3 regions of the Micromonospora sp. DT4 genome follow, and region 2 is predicted to be linked to each of the others. Evidence: riboswitches for the same ligand, from Rfam matches in the RefSeq annotation. Region 2 holds a riboswitch; each other region holds the start of a gene.
What was found. Region 2 has a riboswitch for S-adenosylmethionine ahead of ACLQ24_RS16260 (aminotransferase class V-fold PLP-dependent enzyme). Riboswitches for the same ligand answer to the same signal wherever they lie in the genome.
Positions count from the first base shown of each region.

Region 1: linked by a shared signal. The riboswitch ahead of ACLQ24_RS26630 (ABC transporter substrate-binding protein) and the one ahead of ACLQ24_RS16260 (aminotransferase class V-fold PLP-dependent enzyme) in region 2 are both predicted to bind S-adenosylmethionine.
Region 3: linked by a shared signal. The riboswitch ahead of thrC (threonine synthase) and the one ahead of ACLQ24_RS16260 (aminotransferase class V-fold PLP-dependent enzyme) in region 2 are both predicted to bind S-adenosylmethionine.

Region 1 is NZ_JBNCKT010000151.1:1,491-3,683, reverse strand. Features, by position in the region: gene ACLQ24_RS26635 (amino acid transporter) at 1-643, shown strand, start outside; SAM riboswitch class IV at 730-841, shown strand; gene ACLQ24_RS26630 (ABC transporter substrate-binding protein) at 1,215-2,036, shown strand; gene ACLQ24_RS26625 (amino acid ABC transporter permease) at 2,091-2,193, shown strand, end outside.
Region 2 is NZ_JBNCKT010000051.1:2,545-4,737, reverse strand. Features, by position in the region: gene ACLQ24_RS16265 (PrsW family intramembrane metalloprotease) at 1-936, opposite strand, end outside; SAM riboswitch class IV at 960-1,080, shown strand; gene ACLQ24_RS16260 (aminotransferase class V-fold PLP-dependent enzyme) at 1,127-2,193, shown strand, end outside.
Region 3 is NZ_JBNCKT010000015.1:12,426-14,618, reverse strand. Features, by position in the region: gene ACLQ24_RS07440 (DoxX family protein) at 1-22, shown strand, start outside; gene ACLQ24_RS07435 (hypothetical protein) at 96-377, shown strand; gene ACLQ24_RS07430 (hypothetical protein) at 751-1,047, shown strand; SAM riboswitch class I at 1,068-1,203, shown strand; gene thrC (threonine synthase) at 1,214-2,193, shown strand, end outside.

The DNA.
Region 1 (2,193 bases), on a different contig from region 2:
CGCGTTCGGGGCCATCGCGGTGGTGTTCGTGTACACCACCGTGGCGAACGTGACGCAGCGCCCGGACGGTGTGAAGATCGCTTCCTGTTTCATCGGCGCGATGATCCTGGTGTCGGCGCTGTCGCGGGTGCTGCGGGCGTTCGAGCTGCGGGTCGACCACGTCCAGCTCGACGAGATGGCGACCGCGATGATCGACGAGCGCGCCGGACGCCGCATTCGCCTGATCGCGCACGAGCCGGAGCGCCGCGACCTGCCGGAGTACCGCGGCAAGCTGGCCCAGACCATGGCGGACAACGACTTCCCCGACGACAGCGATGTGATCTTCGTCGAGGTCCAGGTCACCGACCCGTCGGACTTCGAGACGGGGTTGCTGGTGCGCGGCAGCGTGGCGCACGACCGTTTCCCGGTGCTCAGCCTGGCCAGCTCCTCGGTGCCCAACGCACTGGCCGCGCTGCTGCTGGAGATCCGCGACCGCAGCGCCCGACGCCCCCACATCTACTTCGAGTGGACCGAGGGCAGCCCGGCCCACAACGTGCTGCGCTACCTGGCGTTCGGGCAGGGCGAGATCGCCTCGGTCACCCGGGAGATCCTGCGCCGCCAGGAGCCGGACCAGACGCGCCGGCCCCACGTGCACGCCGGTTGACCTGCTCCTCGAGCGCAGGCCAGGGCTGGTGAGCGTGGTCATATCGGCTGGACGACCGACCGGTGGTTGCTGCTAGCCTCGGCGCAGGTCATGAGCGCCAGCGCAAAGCCCCGGCTCGCTGGCCGGCAACCCTCCTCCGCGGTGGGGTGCCCCGGGTGAAGACCAGGCACCGGCAGGACGCCGGCGCAAGCGTGGCCTGGCACCCAGGTCAGCACCAAGACCCGGGAGACCGCATGCACATCCTCAGCCCCACGCCACCGGCCGGCCGGCGCATGCCGACCCTGACCCGGCGTCGGCACGTGGACCTGATGCGAATGCGCAGCGCGGCGTGTACCGCCGCCTGACGCGCTAACCCTCCCCGCCCCACCCGCCCTCCTTCCCGGGCACCCACCCACCCACGCGAGCCCTCGCGTCGATCATGAAGTTGTTGCCCGTCCGACCGGCGTGTCGGGACAACAACTCCATGATCGACGGGGTCGACGCATCCTTTTTGGAGACACCTGTGCGATTTTTCTCTGGTTTCGGCCGCGTTGTTGCCGCTGGGGCGGCCAGCATCCTGGTTGCTGGCGCCTTGAGCGCTTGCGGCGACGGCGGCGACTCGGCGGGCAGCGCCAGCAACCCGTACGGTCTGGCGCAGCCGGGTGTGCTGCGGGCAGGCACGCTGACCGACGCCCCGCCCAACGTGTACCTCAAGGACGGCAAGTTCACCGGCTTCGACAACGACCTGCTGACCGCCGTGGCCGGCAAGCTCGGCCTGCGGGTCGAGTTCGTCGGTACCGACTTCTCCGCGCTGCTGTCCCAGGTCAACAACCACAAGTTCGACGTCGGCAGCTCCTCGATCACCATCACCGAGGCGCGCAAGAAGACCGTCGACTTCGGCAACGGGTACGACTTCGGCTACTTCGGCCTGGACGTGCCGGCCGGCTCGCCGATCACCGGGTTCGACCAGCTCGCCGGCAAGCGGGTCGTGGTGGTGCAGGGCACCGTCCAGGACGACTACGCCACCGGCAAGCAGCTCGACCCGGTACGCGTACCGGACTACAACGGCGCGGTCAACCAGCTCAAGGCGGGCACCGCCGATGCCTGGATCGCACCGGCCGAGATCGGCGAGAAGTCGGCCGCCGACAGCAACGGCAAGATCACCGTGGCGGCCAAGCAGCTCAGCCCGGCGCCGACCGCGTACGCCGTCGCCAAGGGCGGCGACAAGCTGCGCGAGGCGCTGAACAAGGGCCTCGACGAGGTGATCGCCGACGGCACGTGGAGCCGGTTGCAGGCCCAGTACTACCCGGGCCGGCCGGTCCCGGCCGACTTCACCCCGGGTAGCGGCAAGGCGGCAACCCCGGCCGGGTCGGCGCCGCCGTCGGCTTCGGCGTCCGCGTCGACGGCGTCCTGAGCGGCCTGAGCGGTCTGCGGTGACGAGCGAGCGGGACGGTAGGAGAGGCGAACGATGGATCCGTTGAGCACCCTGTGGGAGACGTTCTTCGACGTCGACGCGATGCGCGAGGCGCTGCCCGAGATGCTGACCGTCGGGCTGCCCAACACGCTGATCC
Region 2 (2,193 bases):
CACGCCGAAGAACACCGGCACCATCAGGCCCAGGAAGCCGTACAGCATGATCACGGCCTCGCCGGTGGCCTGGGTGAGCGTGGGCAGCAGGTTCCACGTGCCGTGCAGCATCATCGCCAGCAGCAGGCCGGCGATCGGGGCCAGCACCCGGACCCGCCGGTCGGCCGTGCGGGCGGCCACGCCGAGGCCGACACCGGTCATCGAGGTGAAGAGGGGATGGGCGAACCCGAACAGGAGGATCCGCACGATGAAGATGGCGATCACCTGCTGGGTGCCGGTCGCCGGGCCGTACCGGTCGGCGCCGGCCGCGTAGCCGTACCCGCCCAGGTAGAGGATGTTCTCCACCATGGCGAAGCCGACCGCGGAGAGCCCGCAGTAGACCAGGCCGTCGGTGATTCCGGACCACTCCCGACGCCGGAACACGAGCAGCAGGATCGGGCCGAGGGCCTTTGTCAGCTCCTCGATGAACGGCGCCACCAGGACGCCGGTCAGTGCGTCCGGCAGCCCCCAGTCGGCGAACCGTCCGGCGGCGAACTCGTTCACGTTCAGCGAGGCGGCGGTGGAGACGAACGCTCCCCAGGCGAAGCAGAAGATCAGGTATTTCAGCGGTTCCGGTTCGTAGCGGTCGAGCCAGAGGAAGCAGGCGACCAGCACGGGCACCGGCAGGATCGCGGCGACCACCCCGATGAGCAGCGCGTCGAGGCCCAGCGACTGACCGAGGGTGATGACCATGAAGACCGCGCACGCGGCGATGAGCAGCACCGCCCCGGCCAGCACCAGGAACCGCAGCCAGCCGAAGCGGCGCGGCGGCATCCCGGGTGACGCGCCGGCGGGCGGTGCCGCGGGCGGGTACGGCGGCGACGGCAGGGGTGCACCGGGCGGGGTGTCGGCCATGCGGTCAGCGTAGCCATCCGCCGCCGGCTGGTCCGGTCGCATCCACAGCCGCTATGCTGGGGGCAGGTCACGAGCGCCAGCGTCAAGCCCCGGCTTGCTGGCCGGCAACCCTCGTCGAGTTCGCGGTGGGGTGCCCCGGGTGATGACCGGGCCCAGCCCGATCGGCGTGCTGGGCAAGCGCGGACCCCGTCCCGACAGCACATCCGGGGTCCCTGACCCCGGAGGTTCCGGCGTGTCCGTCACTCTCGCACCCTCGCTGCCCAGCCTGCCCGCAGTCGCGTCGCCGCCGTCGGCGGCGCTCGACGTGCTCGGCGTACCCGGCGAGATCAACCTGGACTACGCGGCCACCGCGCCGTGCGCGCGGGCCGCGGCCGACGCGGTCACCGAACTGCTCCCTTGGTACGCCAGCGTGCACCGGGGCGCGGGAGCGCTGTCGCGGCGCTGCACGCTGGCGTACGAGCGGGCCCGGCAGACGGTCGGCGACTTCTTCGGCGCGCGCGCCGACGACCACGTGATCTTCACCCGGAACACCACCGACGCCCTCAACCTGCTGGCCCGGTCGTTGCCCCCCGGCACGACGGTGGTCACCTTCGCCGGTGAGCACCACGCGAACCTGCTGCCCTGGCCGCGCGGCTCGGTACGCCTGCCGGTGCCCTCCGACCCGGCCGGGACGGTACGCGCTCTCGCCGCCGCCCTGACCGAGCTGCGCCGCGACAGCAACCCCGCGCTGCCGGTGCTGGTCGCGGTGACCGGGGCGAGCAACGTGACCGGTGAGCTGTGGCCGGTCGCCGAGCTGGCCCGGGTGGCCCACCGGCACGGCGCCCGGATCGTCCTCGACGCCGCGCAGCTCGCGCCGCACGCCCCGGTCGACCTGCACACGCTCGACGTGGACTACCTGGCCGTCTCCGGCCACAAGCTCTACGCCCCGTTCGGCGCGGGTGTGCTCGTGGGCCGGTCGGACTGGCTGGACGCCGCCCCGCCGTACCTCGCCGGTGGCGGTGCCACCAGCCATGTCGGGCCGGCCACCCACGACGTGACCTGGGCGAACGGCCCGGCCCGGCACGAGGGCGGCACCCCGAATCTGCTGGGCGCGGTGGCGCTGGCGGCGGTGTGCGGGGCGCTTGCCGACGCCGACCGGGTCGCGCTCACCGTCCACGAGCAGGCGTTGCTGGCCCGGCTACGCGCCGGCCTCGCCGCCCTGCCGCACGTCGTGGAGTTGCGGACCTTCGGCCCGGACGCGCCCCGGGTCGGCATCGTCTCGTTCGTGGTGGCCGGTCAGGACTCCGCCACGGTGGCCGC
Region 3 (2,193 bases), on a different contig from region 2:
GCCCAGCCCGGTAAACGCCTGACCGCACCCGTAACGCGCGTCGCCGGAGCTTCGGTGAATCGGCTTCGGCGACGCGCTTGTCACAGTCGCGCAAAGTGGAGCCGAGAAGTTCGCGGGCCGATGGGCTGCCGTCCGTTACCCGTTCAACTAGCCAGCAAAGCCGGTGCTGGGAAGCCCGCCGGGCGTTGGCGCATGACCTCCGCGATCGTGGTTTCGCCGGAAAGTCCGAGGTCGCCCAGTGGTCGGGCCTCAACGTCAAGATCCTCGGCGTTGGTGAGATGAAACGACCACAGGAGCTCGTCAGCTACGTTGCACACCACTACCGCTGCATCGCCGGACGGATGAAATTGCATGGAAAGATCATGAAGGGTGTCTGAGGGAACCGCGGCGATGAAGAGGATCGATGACGTTTTCAGGCATTTTTCAGCACCTCCCTGGCTTCCTCGGGGGTGAGCCCGACCTGTTGTACCAGTATGACGCCGACCGTGCGCGGTGAGACGGTGGATTTGTCATGGAAGGCAAACGTGATCGGCGGGCGGCCATGGCTAACTGAGCGCATCTCACGGGCATCACACCACCCCGTTTTGGCGACACTGCCCTGTCTTGTCTATGCGAGTGGGCGGGGAGTGAGGACCGCGTCCGGAGGCCGGGGTAGAGCGTGTCCACCTCGTCGCGGCGCAGTCGGACCAGGCGGCTCGTGCCGGCGGCCCGGGTGCGGGTCAGGCCGGCCTCGCGCAGCACCTTGAGGTGGTGACTTCGGGTCACCTTCGAGACGCCGAAGTCGAAGCTGCCGCACGCGGCCTCGCCGCCGTCGTCCTGGTCGCCATCCTGCTGCTCCGTGAGGGATCGGCCGCCGTCGGATGGCAGCACGCGCCGGCCGCTGCCGACCTCGTGGCGGTCGCTCCGCAACTGGCGTACGCCGTGCTCGTCGCCGCCCCGGCCGACGGCGGTCACCGATCCCGTCGCGGTGGTCTACCCGGTGACGGTGGCCTCCCGCTGACCCACTTGCTGGGATGCCCGGTGGAGGCGCCGGGCAACGTTGCCTAGACTCGACGGCACAACTGCATACCTCATCCAGAGGGGCTGAGGGATACGGCCCGACGACGCCCCGGCAACCACCCCGCGCGCTCACTGCTGAGCGACCGGCGGGGCAGGTGCCAATTCCGTCCCCGCCGCACCGTGCGATGCGGGGAAAGATGAGAGGACTCTCGCCATGACGTCGACGCTCGCCGCCTCCGGCATCGACACCTCCGCCAGCCCCGCCCGCGCCCTCGTCTGCCGCGCCTGTTCGGCCCGCTACCCGCTCGCCGCCCAGCACGCCTGTTACGAGTGTTTCGGTCCGCTGGAGGTCGACTACGACACCGCGGCCCTGGCCGCGGTCACCCGCCAGCAGATCGAGGCCGGCCCGAACAACATCTGGCGGTACGCCGCGCTGCTGCCTGCCGGGCAGGACCCGGCCACCCGTGTCACCCTCGATCCGGGGCTGACCCCGCTGGTGGCGGCGCCGCACCTCGCCGCCGAGCTGGGCATCACCGCGCCGCTCTGGGTCAAGGACGACAGCGCCAACCCGACCCACTCGTTCAAGGACCGGGTCGTCTCGGTGGCGCTGACCGCCGCGAAGGCGCTGGGGTTCACCCGGTTCGCCTGCGCCTCCACCGGCAACCTGGCCAACTCGGTGGCCGCGCATGCGGCCCGCGCCGGCGTGCCCTCGATCGTCTTCATCCCCTGCGACCTGGAGCAGGGAAAAATCATCACCACCGCGGTGTACGGCGGCGAACTGGTCGCCATCGACGGCTCGTACGACGACGTCAACCGGCTCTGCGGTGAGCTGGTGGAGACCGACGAGTTCGAGGACACGGCGTTCGTCAACGTGAACGTCCGGCCGTACTACGCGGAGGGCTCCAAGACCCTCGGCTACGAGGTGGCCGAGCAGCTCGGTTGGCGGATTCCGGCCCAGGTGGTCATCCCGATGGCCAGCGGCGAACTGCTCACCAAGATTGACAAGGCGTTCTCCGAGCTGGTCGAGATCGGCCTGGTGGAGGCCCCGGCGGGCGGCTGGAAGGTCTTCGGGGCGCAGTCGGCCGGCTGCAACCCGATCGCGGCGGCCCTGCACGCCGACACCGATACGATCACCCCGGTCAAGCCCACCGGCATCGCCAAGTCGCTCAACATCGGCGACCCGGCCGCCGGCCT